Regions from separate parts of the Methylocystis sp. S23 genome, predicted to be linked through region 1. Evidence: riboswitches for the same ligand, from Rfam matches in the RefSeq annotation. Region 1 holds a riboswitch; the other holds the start of a gene.

Region 1 (7,867 bases):
CGCATTAAGGAAGGCGCGCCGTCATTGCGAGCGCAGCGAAGCAATCCAGGACGATGAGAGGAATGCTGGATTGCTTCGCCTTCGGCTCGCAATGACGGTTGAGAGTCTGGCGCATAGCCCGCTTCGCGCAGCGCCTCGACGATCTCCGTAACGCTCGCTTCGGCGTCGAGCCCGATCGCATAGCCGCCGCGTCCGCGCCGCGCGGGATAGTCGGAGAGGATGAGCGCAAGGCTCTTTTCCGCATTCGGCTTACGGCGCAGCCGCGCCCAATTCGCTGCGAGCTCGGCGACGAAAGCGATGCGCGACGCGTCCGGCGCGTGACGCGGCTCTTCGAGCTCGGCGGCGCCGCGCGCGGCGATTTCCTTGAAGGAGATGGCGCGGGTGAAGATGCGGCCGTCGACCTCCGGCAGCACGACGTTCATGGCGAGATCGGCGCCATTGGCGCCGCGCGCGGAGACTCGCCACGCCTCACGCGCGCAGGTCGCGAGCGCGACTTGCAGCACGGGCGCGTCGGCGCGGTCGAGCACGGAGCTTGAGTCGCGGCGCGCCGAGAAGGCGGTGGCGTTGAGGATGACGTCGGGCGCGAAGCGGTCGAGCGCCTGCGCCGCGAAGGCTTCGCTCTCCGGCTCCTTCAGGCTCGCGACATACAGCGCCTCGACCGCGAAGCCGCGTTCGGCGAGCGCATCGGCGAGCGCGACGATCGGCGCGACGTCGTCGGCAAGATATAGCGAGCGGTAGAAAACGACGATCGCGCGCGGCGCGTCGCTTCCGCCTTCGCGGCAGGCTTGCGCGAAGCGGCCGGCATTGGCGACGGGAACGCTCTCTCGCCATTCGGCCGGCCTTCCGGCGAGCGTCGACGCATAGCCGAGGAAGGCGCGCAGATTCTGCGGCCCGCCATGCTGGAAGAAGCGCCAGATGCGGTTCAGCGCTTGCGGGTCGAGCGTCGAGGCTTGCGTGAGACGGCTGTCCTCGACCGTGTCGCCGGGCAGGATGGCGAGCGGAATCTTGTGCATGCGCGCGAGCGCTTCGAGCCGCTCGACGCCATAGGCCCAATAATCCTTGCCGCCGAGCAGCCGCACGACGATGAGCCTGGCGTGTCGCGCCACCGTCTCGAGATAGAGATCGACGGAATAGGGGTGCTTCAATTGCGCGAGCGGCGCGCAGCGCAAGCTCGGCAAGGAAGCCGCGTCGCGCGCATGCAGCCGCGCGACAAGGCGAAGCTCGGAGTCCGAGAAGGAAAGGAACACAATGTCGGCCGGGGTCTGGCCGAGATCCGTCGCCGCGCCGGCGTCGTCGAGATTATGAAGATCGCGCGGGAGAAGATGCATGGCGCGTCACGGCTGCGCCAGCATGGCGGTTATGGCGTCCCGGTCGAGGCCTTTTTCGCCGATGACGACGAGACGGCTCGCGCGTGGCTCGCCGGGCTTCCAGGCGCGGTCGAAATGATGCTGGATTCGCGCGCCGACGCCCTGCACGAGAAGCCGCATCGGTTTGCCCGCGACTTCCACGAAGCCCTTCACGCGCAGCACGTCATGCGCGCGCGCGACTTCGGCGAGCCGTGCGGCGAGCCTCGCCGGATCCGGCGTCGCGGGAACGCTCACGACGAAACTGTCGAAATCGTCATGATCGTGATCCGGCTCCGCGTCGTGATGCGACGGGCGGTTGTCGAGATCGCTTTCCGCGGCGGCGGCGAGGCCGAGCAGCACGATCGGATCGACGCGGCCGTCGCGCGCGCGCACGACCTTCACGGCGTCGCGCGCGCCTTGCGAGAGCCGCAAGGCGACCGACGCTTCTTCCGCGGCGTCGAGCAGATCCGTCTTGTTGAGGATGACGAGATCGGCGCAGGCGAGCTGATCCTCGAAGACTTCCTCGAGCGGATTGTCGTGGTCGATCGTCTCCGTCTCGGCGCGCGTGCGCGCGACGGCGTCGAGATCGTCGGCGAAGCGGCCTTCCGCGACGGCCTTTCCGTCGATGACCGCGATGACGCCGTCCACGGTGAGCCTGGATCGGATCGCCGGCCAGTCGAATGCCTTCACCAGCGGCTTGGGCAGAGCGAGGCCGGAGGTCTCGATGATGATATGGTCGGGCCGTTTCTCATGCGACAGCAGGGCCTCGATCGCCGGCGCGAAGTCGTCGGCGACGGTGCAGCAGAGGCAGCCATTCGCCAGCTCGACGATGTTCTCCTCGGGGCAATTCTCGACGCCGCAGGCGCGAAGAATTTCTCCGTCGACGCCGACGTCGCCGAACTCGTTGATGACGAGCGCGAGACGGCGGTCGCGCGCATTTTCGAGCACATGGCGAATGAGCGTCGTCTTGCCGGCGCCGAGAAAGCCCGTGACGATGGTCGCCGGAATTTTCGCAGCGTTCACGCCGCCTCCGTTTCGTCGCCGGAAGCAAGGCGCCATATCAGGCCCGCAAGGGCGCCGGCGAGAACCCAGCTCAATGCTTGCACGGCTAGGGAGGACGCCGCGAAGCGCGCCGCGAGTTCGGCCGGGACCGCGCTTTCGGGCGCGGCGGGCGTGGGCCAGAAGAAATGCGGCGCGACGAGCAGCGCGGCGCCGATCGCTTTCGCGATCGTCGCGTGGATGCGCAGCAGCGCGTAAAGTCCCACGCCCGTTGAGGCGGCCGTGGCGAGCCACCAGATTTGGCGCCCCGCGAGATCGGTCTCCGCCGCGCCCGGCAATTGCGGCGCGAGGCCGAGGCTCGTGGCGAGCCCCGTGGCCGCAAAGGCGCAGGCGCCCCAAAGCGCGGCGCGGCGCGACCCGATGGCTTCGCCCGCCAAGAGCATGCAGGCGAGGAGGATCAGCGCATAGCCGGTCGAGACGGCGATGGTCGCCACGCTCGTCGCGGCGGTCCGGCGCAGACCCTCGAAGGCGGAGGCGTGCTCCGCCGAAGCCTCATGGGCGCGCTGGGCCGCCTCATAAACCTCCGCGGCGAGAATGAGGGGCGTCGTGGTGACATGCTGCAGGGCCGCGACGGCGAGGCCCGCAACAATGCCGGCGACAAGGCCGGCCGCCAGAAGGCGCGCGATCACGGTTCGCGTGAAAGGCGGTCAATGGCAGGGGAAGGAGAGCGCGTGGCGCGAATCATGCGCCGCGTCGTGGACGCTCTCGGAATTCGCGAATCCCGCGCCAAAGACGAGGCCGAAGCCGAGGATGAGCGCCACGAAGGCGGCCTTCAGCGTCTCGGTCCTCGAGGTTGCGAATGTGCGGGCGGCGGCGCTGGTCTTCATTCTTGTCTCCCTGCCGCCCCACCGGCGGCGAAAAATTGCGACAGGCGATCGGATGATCGCCGGGACGGCAGGTCTCCTGGCTTCCGGACGCGTCATCCGCGCCGCCTTCCCAGGCTTTCGCCCAGTGGCTGATGGCGCGGCCATTTCCGGTTACAGTTGCGGGGGCAGCCGCGGATTAGGGCGAGGCCCGCACCGCGTTCCCTGTTCGCCTCCTTGCGAAGGACCGTCTTTTCCACTCATATGCGCGCCTCGCGCCGACGTCAAACGGCAAGGAACGGCCTTGACAGAAGATCAGGAAAAAGAAGCCGCCCGCCGCCATCGCGAGAAGATGGAGAAGCGCAAGGCGGCGCAGGACGCCGAGGTCGCGTCGAAGACCGTCGCGCGGAAGGGCCTGCTGATGGTTCACACCGGGCCGGGCAAGGGCAAGTCGACCGCGGCCTTCGGCTTGGCGTTGCGCGCCCTCGGCCATGGCTGGAAGGTTGGCGTTGTGCAATTCGGCAAGGGCGCCTGGCGCTCGGGCGAGCGCGACATGCTCGAGAAGCTCGGCGCCGTATCCTGGCACACGCTCGGCGAGGGCTTCACCTGGGAGACGCAGGACCGCGCCCGGGACGAGGCGGCCGCGCGGCGCGCCTGGGAAAAGGCCTGCGAGCTGATGGACGATCCCCAAATTCGCCTGCTGGTGCTCGACGAATTGAACATCGCGCTGCGTTACGACCATCTCCCGCTGGAGGAGACGCTGGCGCGGCTGGCGGCGCGCCGCGACGATCTGCATGTGGTCGTGACCGGCCGCAACGCGAAGCCGGAACTCGTCGCGGCGGCTGATCTGGTCACCGAGATGACGCCCGTGAAGCACCATTTCGCGGCCGGCGTGAAGGCGCAGGAAGGGATCGAGTTCTGAGGGGGGATTTCCGGGCGGGCGGACCAGGCCGCGGGCGCGCAATCGAAACAGGACAAGACAGCGCCAGAAACAAGGAGGCCGACGCTCGACCTTGTCGAGAGCGTCGGCTCCCATTTGTCGGTCTATTCCAAGGAAACGACCGACCCTGCAAAGACAAGACCGGGAGCGGAAGCTCCCGGCAAGTCGATCGCAGGGGTATTACTGAATCATGCGCGCGGTGGCGCCGGTGCCGGCGGTGCCGAGAGCGTCGCGGCCATTGCCCGTGCCGTTCGTGCCCTCGGGGGAGATCCAGTCCGGAACCCAAGTGAGAGCGACGACGACGAAGCCGACGAAGGCGGCGACCCAGATCAGCATCTTGCCGATATCGCCGGAGCTGTGAACGTTGACGGCCATGCGTTTTCCCCCTGTTTGATTTTTTACCTGAATGCTTGCCGCATCGAGGTAACCCTAGCTCGATTCAAAACGCTTGGCAATGTGCCTGCGGCGCCTATTTTTAGGCATTCAAAAACGGACATTTACTAATTAGATTCAGTTACTTAACATGCGACAACTGGTCGCGGGCGGAAAATTTTTTGCGTCGCAATATAGAAAGATTGGATGGGGCGACGCCTTCTGTGGCGCCACTCTCCGGCCGACTTTCTTGATCCTTGTCGGCGCGCGCCCTTCCGGCCCCGCCGGAGGCCCTTCCGCGGGCGGGCGGCGACCCCTTGCTCCTTTCCGGCGCTTCGCATATAAGCCGGCGCATTCCACAGGCGAAGGTCATGCGGCGTCTGATCTAAGACGTCGTTTCCGGTGGCCGGCTTCCGGCCTCTTACCTTGCTTTCGCCGAGGCTCAACCGGAGAAAAGAAAAATGGCGCTTCCTGACTTCACCATGCGCGGCCTTCTCGAGGCGGGCGCGCACTTCGGCCACCAGGCGCATCGCTGGAACCCGAAGATGGCTCCCTATATTTTCGGCGCGCGCAACAACATCCACATCATCGACCTCGCCCAGACCGTGCCGCTGCTGCACCAGGCGCTGAAGACGGTCTCGGACACGGTGGCCAAGGGCGGCCGCGTCCTCTTCGTCGGCACCAAGCGCCAGGCCCAGGACCAGATCGCCGACGCCGCCAGGCGCAGCGCGCAATATTACATCAATTCCCGCTGGCTCGGCGGCACGCTGACGAATTGGAAGACCATTTCCGGCTCGATCAACCGCCTGCGCAAGCTCGACGAACTGCTCTCCGCCGGCGCCCAGGGCGTCACCAAGAAAGAGCGCCTGCTGCTGACGCGCGAGCGCGACAAGCTCGAAAAGGCGCTCGGCGGCATCAAGGACATGGGCGGCACGCCGGACCTGATCTTCGTCATCGACACCAATAAGGAGCAACTGGCGATCAAGGAGGCGAACCGCCTCAAGATCCCGGTCGTTGCGATCCTCGACACCAATTGCGATCCGGACGGCGTCAGCTATCCGATCCCGGGCAATGACGACGCCGGCCGGGCCATCGCGCTCTATTGCGACCTCGTCGCCAAGGCGGCGATCGACGGCATCGGGCGCAGCCAGGGCGCGCTGGGCGTCGATCTCGGCGCGTCGGAATCGCCGGAAGCCGAGCCGGCCGTGGCGGCTTCGGAGGCCGGCGAGGCCTATGAGTCGGCGGAGGCCTTCGAGCTGCTCGCCGCCCCGCGCGGCGCGCCGGACGATCTCGCCAAGCTCAACGGCGTCGGCCCGCAGCTCGTCAAGAAGCTGAACGACGCCGGCGTCTTTCACTATTGGCAGCTTGCCGCGATGACGCCGGCGGATGTCGAGAAGGTCGACTCGGAACTCAAGCTCAACGGCCGCATCGCCCGCGACGGCTGGATCGATCAGGCGCGCGCGCTGCTGTCCGCGTAAGCCTGACTGTCATCTTCCGCTTCTACCTCGGGCGCCGGCTCTCACTGAGCCGGCGCCCGTCGCAATAAACGCCCCGAGAGCCCGGGAAGCCGCGGTCCGACGCGCTTCCGCACGGCGAAACAGAAGGATTTCAACATGGCCACGATTACCGCCGCCCTCGTCAAGGAACTGCGCGAAAGCACCGGCGCCGGCATGATGGACTGCAAGGCCGCGCTGACCGCGACCGACGGCGAATTCGAGGCCGCGGTCGACTGGCTGCGCAAGAAGGGCCTCTCCAAGGCCGCCAAGAAGGCCGACCGCGTCGCCGCCGAGGGCCTCGTTGCCGCGCTGACCGGCGACAAGACCGGCGTCGTCGTCGAGGTGAACTCCGAGACCGACTTCGTCTCGCGCAACGCCGACTTCCAGACGCTCGTGAGGAACATCGCCGAGGTCGCGCTGAAGAGCGGCAAGACCGACGCGGCGGCGCTCGCCGCCGAAGGCTATCCCGGCGGCGGCACGGTGGCCGAGAACGTCACCAGCGCCATCGCCACGATCGGCGAGAATCTGACGCTGCGCCGCGCTGCGTCGCTGACGGTGGGCGACGGCGTCGTCGGCCGCTACGTGCACGGCCAGGTGGTCGACGGCCAGGGCAAGATCGCGGTGATCGTCGCGCTGGAATCGACCGGCGACAAGGAAGTGCTGGCCAAGCTTGCCCGCGAGATCGCCATGCATGTCGCTTCCGCCAATCCGCAGGCGCTGGACGCGTCCGGCCTCGACCCGGCGGTCGTGGAGCGCGAGGCCAACCTGCTGCGCGAGAAGAACGCCGGCAAGCCCGACAACGTGCTCGCCAAGATCGTCGAGTCCGGCATCAAGACCTTCGCCAAGGAAGTCTGCCTGCTCGACCAGCCCTCGAACCATCCGGAGCATAACGGCAAGACCGTCGCTCAGGCCGTGAAGGAGCTGGAAGGCAAGGCCGGCGCCCCGATCGCCATCAAGGGTTTCGTTCGCTATGCGCTTGGCGAAGGCATCGAGAAGCAGACGAGCGACTTCGCGGCGGAGGTCGCGGCGGCTGCGAAGGGGTAATACGGTTTCCGCCTGATTGCTTCGCGACAATGCTCGCGCCGTCATTGCGAGGAGCGAAGCGACGAAGCAATCCAGGGGCGTCATCACGGCTCTGGATTGCTTCGCTCCGCTCGCAATGAAGGCGCACGAGAATGAATCAAACGGAACCCGACCGCGCGTGAGCAAGGAGTGGATGAGGGCGGATGCAGGCGCTGCGTCCGCCTTTTTGTTTGTGCGATCTTGGGCCCGTTATGGGCGCCGACGCCCGTGATGCGAGCTGCGGGATTGGCGGCGTGGATGATGTCGATCGAGTAAATCCCGCCGCAAAAAGCCTTCTGATAAGCGCGTAAACTGTTCTCCATTAACGAAATAATTATACGTTGGATTGTTGCAATTTTATTTGTTGACGTCAATTTAATCGCTTATTAAGTTATGCCTTGTTGCACGAGAGACGCTTTTTTGGAGGGGTAAGATGCGGCTTTGGCTTTTTGTTCTGTATGTGTTTGTTGTTTTTGCAAAATCGCAAGCTTTTTCTCAAACAATACAAGAGACTGGCGCTGATTTTAGTCGATCAGTTAATTCCGTAAGATTGATAAAAGGGAGGTAATTCTATCGTTCTTGATGTGAATGATTCATTTATTATTGTATGGCGATTTTCTTGGTCGGATTCTCTTCAGAGGATCGATGTAGCTGTTATGGACGGTGCAAGGGCAGTTTATGGCTCTTGTAAATCAAACAAGCACCCAAAAGTGGGTGATCGAAGAGAGACTTGGCTAACGTTCGAATTTCCTGAGTCAGAGCGGTCAGAAATTGCTGGTTCTGGTCAGG
Region 2 (7,867 bases), 370 kb from region 1:
CTTCGAGCAGACTTTCTTCGACTGGCGCGGCGGGCTGGCGAGCGAAGCGCGCGCCAAGGCGAGTCCCTCGGCGCCCTTTTACGAGACGCCGGAATTCGCGCCCGTCCGCGCGGCGCTCGCCGAGCACGAGACGACGGAGGCGGCGCGGCTCGACCATCCCTATTTCCGGCGCCCCGCGCCCTGCGCCATGCTCATCGACGAGGTCGAGGCCATCTGGGCGCCGATCGCCGAGAAGGACGACTGGTCCGCGCTGCAGGCGAAAATCGCGCAGATCAAGGAGATGCGCGAGGCTTATGGTTTCGCCCCCTTGTGAGGCGTTTTCCCCTTGAACGGCTCTTATGTGCGGCGCGATAATGCCTCATACGATTCTGCGAGCCTGCGGCGGGGCGAGTTTTGACGGCAATGAACGACAATCCCGACGACGCCGAGCAAGACGCGATCAGGGCCGAATTGGAGCGGCTGCGGCTGGAGCATCACGATCTCGAGGCCGCAATCGACGCGCTGATCGCGGTCGGCGCGCCGGATCAGCTTCAGATCCAGCGCCTCAAGAAGCGCAAGCTCGTCCTGCGCGACCGCATCGTCTTCCTCGAAGACCAGCTCACGCCCGACATCATCGCCTGACAATCTCTTAAAAGGGCACGCGGCTTGAAGCCCGTGACCGTCGGCCGGTCCACTGTCCCCATTCGGGACGGATGCGATCCGTCATCGGTCAATATTCGGGAAAGCCAAGCCATGCCTCGTCTCGGTCTTTCAATCAAAGATTCCTTTGAAAGCTACCCCAGGGCCTCCAAGGCCGACGCTTATGGCCGCCGCCCGCGGCAGGTCGCCGGGGTCCAGATCGTCGGCGAGCGCGACAGGGCGCCGATTTTCTCTTTTCTTTTCCTAAAGGTGACGGCGACGCTGGCCGTGCTCGCCATGCTCTCCGTGGCGCTCGCCATCGTCCGGATCTACGCCTTCCACCGATAGCGCGCTCCGCGATTGGGCGGCTCCGCCCGATGGCGGCATGGCGCTTTCCGCCGCTCAGCTCCTTGGCGTAAAGCCGAGGGCGCGCATCAGCAGGGGCATGGTCAGCCCCTGGGCCACGATGGAAAAGGCCACGACGCCGAAGGTCGCGACGACCACGACGTCGCGCATCGGCAGGCTTTCGGGCAACGACAGAGCGAGCGCGAGGCCGAGCGCCCCGCGCAGGCCGCCCCACCACAGCACATGTTGCTCGCCGAAGCTGATCCGCCAGCGCGTCGGAAGAAACAGCGCGCTCAGCGGATAGACGGCGGCGGCGCGCGCGGCGAGCGTGATCGCGATGACGGCGAAAACGAGCGCGAATCCATATTCCGCGAAGGGCGTCGAGGCCACGTCGACGCCGATCATCAGAAACACCATGGAGTTCGCCAGAAAAGCAGCATATTCCCAGAAGCCATGCACGAATTCGCGGCCGCGTTCGCTCAGATAGCTGCGGTCGTCCTCGCGCAGCAGGCCGAGATTGCCCATCATCAGCCCGGCCGTCACGCAGGCGAGCACGCCGGAGAAGTGAAAATGCTCGGCGAATAGAAACGAGCCGAAGGCGGCGATGGTGGTGAGCGCCACTTCGACGAGATGCTCGGCCGTGCCCATGGCGATGATGATCGCCGCGCCGCCCACAAGCGCGCCGATCGCCACGCCGCCCAGCACGATGCGCGCGAGGGTGAGCATGATCTCGCCTGCGCCCTGCCCCGCGCCATGGCTTTCGGCCCAGGCCAGCGCCATCACGAACAGCACCGCCGCCGCGCCGTCATTGAGCAGGCTTTCGCTCTCGACGAGGAGGCGCAGGCGGCCTTTGACCCCGTTGTCCTTGAACATGGCGATGATCGCGACAGGATCGGTCGCGGCGATGAGCGAGCCGAAGACGAGCGCCGAAGGCAAGGGCCAGCCGAGCAGCGCGACGCAGGCGTAAGCGACGACCGCGGCGGAGACGACCGTGCCGACGCCCGCGAGCGTCAGCAGCGGAACGGAGTCGCGCAGCAATTCTTTCCAGGAGAGCGCCAAAGCCGCTTCGAACAGAAGCGGCGGCAGGATGAGATCGAAGATGAACTCATGCGTCAGATGCGGGCCGAAATCGGGCCTGGTCAAGGTGATGACGGCCCCGACAATGACAAGGCCGACCGTGTAAGGCAGCTTCAGGCGCCGCGCGACGATCGCGACGATCATCGCAACGGCGAGAGACGCGACGGCTTTGGTGAGGTGTTCGTCCATGGGAGCTCGAGAAATATGGCTAAGCGGAAATCCATTCTTATCGCACGCCAAAATCGGGCACGATGAATATCCGAACGCCGGCTCCCCTCTTTGGGCGCATGTTGCAAAGGCGCCATGCCGGCGGTCATCCTATCGCCGGGCGTCTTCCGCCCCCTTGACACAATCTACGTCAACCCCGTTTATTAAAGCCAACGGTTCCCTTCGGGGATCAAAAGGGAATGCGGTGCGGGCTTCGGCCCAATGCCGTAGCTGCCCCCGCAACTGTAAGCGGCGAGCGCGAGACCGAGAAAGCCACTGGGACCACCCGGGAAGGCGGTTTGGCGCGAAGACCCGCGAGCCAGGAGACCTGCCGTTATTCGTGGTCACGCGCGAAAGCGTCGGGCGGGGTGCACCGGGGCGGCGTCAATCTTTGTCGCGTGAGCGGCGAAGGCGGCGGCCATTCGCAGTGACGGTCCACGTCCGCTGCGAGTCAGCCATGCTACGTCTTTCGCTTCCCCCTTCCATCATCGCTCTGTCCATCGCCACGGCGGCGCAGGCCCAGCAGGCCCTGCCCACCATCAATATCGGCGGGCGCTATCCGGCCCGCCCGGCGCCGCATGTCGCCGCGCCCGCGAAGCCGCAACTGCCGCGCGCCGCGTCTCCCATCGTCGCGGCCGTCTCGCGCCCTGTCGCGGCGCCGGCGCCCGTCGCCGACGGTCCCAAGCCGCCGCCACTCACGGCGGCCAGCGAAAGCTTCTTCACCGGCAAGGAGGTCAACGCCCTGCCCTTCGCCAGATCGGCGGAGGCGCTCGAAATCGTGCCCGGCCTGATCGTCAGCCAGCACTCCGGGGACGGCAAGGCGAACCAGTATTTCCTGCGCGGTTTCAATCTCGATCACGGCACCGACATGGCGCTCTATCTCGACGGCGTGCCGCTCAACATGCGCACGCACGGCCATGCGCAGGGCTATGCGGACTCCAATTTCCTCATCCCGGAACTGCTCGCTTACGTGCTCGCGCGCAAGGGACCCTATGACGCCGAAGACGGCGACTTCTCCTCCGCCGGTTCGATCTATCTCCAATACAAGGACAAGATCGACAAAGGCTTCTTCCAGCTCACGGGCGGAAGTTTCGGCTATGGGCGCGCGCTGGCCGTCGCGCCTTACAAGGATTTTGCCGGCGGCGCGGCCTATGGCGCGGTCGAGGCGCAATATTACAACGGGCCGTGGGAGCGCGGCGACAATCTGCGCCGCATCAACAGCGTGCTGCGCTGGTCGCGAGGGACGGAGGCGGACGGCGCGTCGGTCGCCTTCATGGCCTATGCGAACAAATGGCGTTCGACGGACCAGATCGCCGAGCGCGCCGTCTATTCCGGTCTGAAATCGCTGTGGGGCACGCTCGATCCGACCGATGGCGGCGCGACCTCGCGCTTCTCGCTTTCCGCGCGGTGGAGCGAGACGAGCGGCGATCATTCGACCCGCATCGAAGCCTATGCGATGCGCTCGACCCTGGAGCTTCTCAACAATTTCACTTATTTTCTTGCGCATCCCGATCTCGGCGACCAGTTCCGGCAATTCGATTATCGCACGATGATCGGCGCGAACGCGCAGCATGCGTTCAAATGGGAGAGCCTCGGCCTGCCCATCGAGACGCGCATCGGCCTGCAGACGCGCTATGACGATATTCGTCTCGGATTGCAGGACAGCGTGCGTCGCCAGCCCTATGACGCGATCCGCAACGATGCGGTCGGAGAAGGCAGCATTGGCCTTTGGACCGACACGACCGTGCGCTGGACCCCCTGGCTGAAGACGGTCTCGGGCGGGCGCTTCGATTATTACGCGGCGAGCGTCAATTCCATCCAGACGCTGTGGGACGCGCCGAAATTCACGGCGAGCACAGGACTGCCCGCCTTCCTCTGGACCGGCCCCTTCAATAGCGCAACCCGCGACGCCGCCATCTTCAGCCCCAAGGCGTCGATCGTCGTCGGTCCGTGGGCGAAGACGGAGCTCTTCGCGAATTATGGCGAGGGCATGCATTCGACGGACGCTCGGGGAACCGTGCAGCGCTTCTCGACGTCGGAGCTTTCGGAGGCCGACGGCTTCGTCCCCGTGGCGCGCATTCCGCTGCTCGTGAAGTCGCGCGGCGCCGAGATCGGCCTGCGCACGAAATCCATCGAAGGGCTCGACGCCAGCGTCGCGCTTTTTTGGCTCGATCTCGATTCGGAGAACCAGTTCGTCGGCGACGAAGGCACCACGACCTTCGGCCGACCGAGCCGGCGCTATGGCGTCGAGATCGCCAATCACTACAAGCCGGCGAGCTGGATCAGCTTCGACGGCGACGTGTCGCTCGTGCAGGCCCGTTTTCGCGGCGTCGATCAACAGCAGGCGCTCGCCTGGATCGATCTGCTCTCGCCGGAGGCGTTCCCCTACGGGACCTATCTCGGCAACGCGCCCGGCAATTATCTCGTCAATGCCCCGGCCCTCGTCGCGATGGCGGGGCTGGAGCTGGGCGAGGCCACGGGCTGGTTCGGCGGGCTCAAATACCGCTATTTCGGCCGCCGGCCGCTGACCGAGGACGGCTGGCTCACCGGCCCGGCCACGGGCGTCGTCAACGCCCGCCTGGGCTATCGCTGGGCCGACGGCTGGAAGCTGCAAGTCGACGCCTTCAACGTCTTCAATTCGCGCTCGGACCAGATCACCTATGGCTATGGCTCGCTCCTGCCGAGCGATCCGCTCTACGCGCAATGCCTCGCGGGCGCCGCGCCCGGGTCGGTCTGCGGCGTCGGCGTCATGGACCGGCATTTCAAGCCGGTGGAGCCGCCGGCCGTGCGGGTGACGCTGGGCGGGCCGCTGCCGCCGCTCTGACGGCGCAAATGTTGCTAGCAGGCCGGCCATGAAGACGTTCCTGGACTGGTCGGCCTACGACACATACGGCATTGGCGACGCCTATTCCGGCATCCCCGCGACGGGCGGCAATTACGCCAAGGCCGTGGCGGTGTGCATGCACAGCCGCGACTGTCACAAAACCGGCAAGGGCGTCATGTGCCCGAGCTACCGCATCACGGGCGACCGCGCGCATTCGACCGAGGCGCGCGTCGCCGCCTTCAAGGCCGCCCTGAACGAAGGCGGGAACGCCCAGGCCTTCGCGGATCCGCGCCTCGACGAGGCGATGGATCTCTGCGTCTCCTGCAAGGCCTGCAAGAAGGAATGCCCCAGCGCCGTCGACATGACGCTGATCAAGACCGAGTATCTCGCGCAGCGTCACGAGGTCAAAGGCGCGCCGCTGCGCACGCGCCTCTTCGGCGGCGTGCCGGAATGGACGGGCCGCCATCGCAATCTGCTGCGCTTCGCCATTTTGCTGCGCAACGCCTTCGCCCCGGCCGCGAAGCTCGCCGAGAAATGGCTTGGCGTCACGTCGCGCCGCCCCCTGCCGGAGCTGGCGCCGAAAGCCTTCGCGCCGCCGCCATCGGCGATGACGGGCGCGCGCGGCGAGGTCATCCTGTTCGTCGACACTTTCTGCCATCACTTCGATCCGCAGATCGCAGAAGCGGCGGCCGAGACGCTCTCACGCGCCGGCTATGCGGTGAAAATCGCGAAGCCCGCGCCGACCGACGCCGAGCCGGACCGGCCGCTCTGCTGCGGGCGCACTTATCTGACGACCGGTATGGTCGAGAAGGCGCGCGGCGAAGCGAGGCGCGTTCTCGCCGCCTTCAAGGACGCCGTCGCCGCCAGGACGCCGATTATCGGCCTCGAGCCGTCCTGCCTGCTTTCGCTGCGCGACGAGCTCTACAGTCTCGGCCTCGGCCCCGAGGTCGGCGATCTCGGCAAGCAGCTCTATCTCTTCGAGGAGTTTCTCGCCCGCGAGCATCAGAACAACGGGCTGCGCCTCGATCTCAAGCCGCTGAACCTGCCCAGGGCGCTGCTGCACGGCCACTGCCACCAGAAGGCCTTCGGCGTGATGAAGGCGACGCGCAAGGTCTTGAGCTGGATCCCGGATTTCTCCTATGACGTGGTCGAATCGAGCTGCTGCGGCATGGCCGGCAGCTTCGGGCTCGAGGCGGAGCATTATGAGGCCTCGATGCAAATGGCGGAACTGACGCTCCTGCCCACGGTGCGCGCCGCCCCGGAAGATACGCCGGTCATCGCCAACGGCTTTTCCTGCCGCCACCAGATCGCGCATGGCAGCGGGCGCCAGGCGCGGCACATCGCGCTGCTGGTGAGGGACGCGCTGGCCTGAGGCGGCGGCGATCGGGTGAACAAACAAAATGGAAGGATGGCTGGCGGCGCCCAATACCTCCCCTTTACGGGGAGGTCGGCGGTCGAAGACCGCCGGTGGGGTTCGCGCCGCCATAACGTTGATGGGGTTTGCCCCACCCGGCCCTGCTCCGCAGGGCCGCCCTCCCCGTAAAAGAGAGGGATTCGCTCATGCCCGGCATTCCCCGCTCGCCGCCGCCTCACGCTTGCCGACCTTGCTTTAGCGCTCCCCATCGTCTAAGGGGCGTGGCTTCCCACGCTCGAGCCGATGGATTTTCAAGTGGCGAAGCAGAGTGCGCCTGTCGCGGTCATTATGGGGTCGCAGTCCGACTGGACGACCATGCGTCACGCCGTCGAGACCCTGAAAGCCCTCGACGTCGGATGCGAGGCGCGGATCGTCTCGGCCCACCGCACGCCCGGCCGGCTCGTCGCCTTCGCCAAGGGCGCGGCGGCGGAAGGCTTCGAGGTGATCATCGCGGGCGCCGGGGGCGCGGCGCATCTGCCCGGCATGACCGCCGCCATGACCAATCTGCCGGTGCTCGGCGTGCCGATCGAATCCCAGGCGATGAAGGGCATGGATTCGCTTCTCTCCATCGTGCAGATGCCGGGCGGCGTCCCGGTCGGGACGCTCGCCATCGGCAAGGCCGGCGCAATCAACGCCGCGATCCTGGCGGCCTCGATCCTCGCGCTGAAGGACAAGGCGCTCGCGGAGCGCCTCGCGGCTTTCCGCGCCGAGCAGACGGCGAGCGTCGCCGAGACGCCCAAGGACGAGGCTTGAGAATGCTGAAGCCCGGCGCGACGATCGGCATTCTCGGCGGCGGCCAGCTCGCCCGCATGCTGGCGCTCGCCGGCGCGCGGATCGGGCTGAAGTCGCATGTCTATTCGCCGGTCGCGGACGATCCGGCCTTCGACGTCTGCGCGGCGCGCACCAAGGCGGACTTCCTCGACGAGGCGGCGCTCGCGGCCTTCGCGGAGTCGGTCGACGTCGTCACCTATGAATTCGAGAACGTTCCCGCGCGCACGGCCGAAGTGCTGGAAGCGCATCGGCCCGTGCGGCCGAACCCCAAAATTCTCGCGCTGACCCAGGACCGGCTGGTCGAGAAGCAGTTTGTCCGGAGCCTCGGCATTGCGACGGCGCCTTTCGCGGACGTCTCCGACGTCGACTCGCTCGCGCGGACCGTCGCCGAGCTCGGGCGTCCGTCGATCTTGAAGACGCGGCGCTTCGGCTATGACGGCAAGGGCCAGACGAAGATCGCGGAAGGCGCCGATCTCGCCGGAGCCTTTAAGGCGCTCGGCCACGCGCCCTGCATTCTCGAAGCATTCGTGCCCTTCGCGAAGGAAATTTCCGTCATCGCGGCGCGCGGGCTCGACGGCGCGTTCCGCGCCTATGACGTCTGCGAAAATCGG

What was found. Region 1 has a riboswitch for cobalamin ahead of ACV7JP_RS01495 (CbtB domain-containing protein). Riboswitches for the same ligand answer to the same signal wherever they lie in the genome.
Region 2: another riboswitch for cobalamin. It lies ahead of ACV7JP_RS18955 (TonB-dependent receptor domain-containing protein); the one in region 1 lies ahead of ACV7JP_RS01495 (CbtB domain-containing protein).

The regions. Positions count from the first base shown of each region.
Region 1 is NZ_CM134185.1:304,858-312,724, reverse strand. It holds gene cobN (cobaltochelatase subunit CobN) at 1-1,328, opposite strand, end outside; gene cobW (cobalamin biosynthesis protein CobW) at 1,335-2,405, opposite strand; gene ACV7JP_RS01500 (CbtA family protein) at 2,366-3,034, opposite strand; gene ACV7JP_RS01495 (CbtB domain-containing protein) at 3,053-3,232, opposite strand; cobalamin riboswitch at 3,282-3,475, opposite strand; gene cobO (cob(I)yrinic acid a,c-diamide adenosyltransferase) at 3,513-4,130, shown strand; gene ACV7JP_RS01485 (hypothetical protein) at 4,329-4,523, opposite strand; gene ACV7JP_RS01480 (30S ribosomal protein S2) at 4,982-5,998, shown strand; gene tsf (translation elongation factor Ts) at 6,134-7,060, shown strand; gene ACV7JP_RS01470 (hypothetical protein) at 7,850-7,867, shown strand, end outside.
Region 2 is NZ_CM134185.1:3,841,908-3,849,774, forward strand. It holds gene ACV7JP_RS18935 (protein adenylyltransferase SelO family protein) at 1-313, shown strand, start outside; gene ACV7JP_RS18940 (YdcH family protein) at 403-621, shown strand; gene ACV7JP_RS18945 (hypothetical protein) at 733-966, shown strand; gene ACV7JP_RS18950 (cation:proton antiporter) at 1,021-2,229, opposite strand; cobalamin riboswitch at 2,405-2,597, shown strand; gene ACV7JP_RS18955 (TonB-dependent receptor domain-containing protein) at 2,705-5,071, shown strand; gene ACV7JP_RS18960 ((Fe-S)-binding protein) at 5,100-6,443, shown strand; gene purE (5-(carboxyamino)imidazole ribonucleotide mutase) at 6,774-7,238, shown strand; gene ACV7JP_RS18970 (5-(carboxyamino)imidazole ribonucleotide synthase) at 7,241-7,867, shown strand, end outside.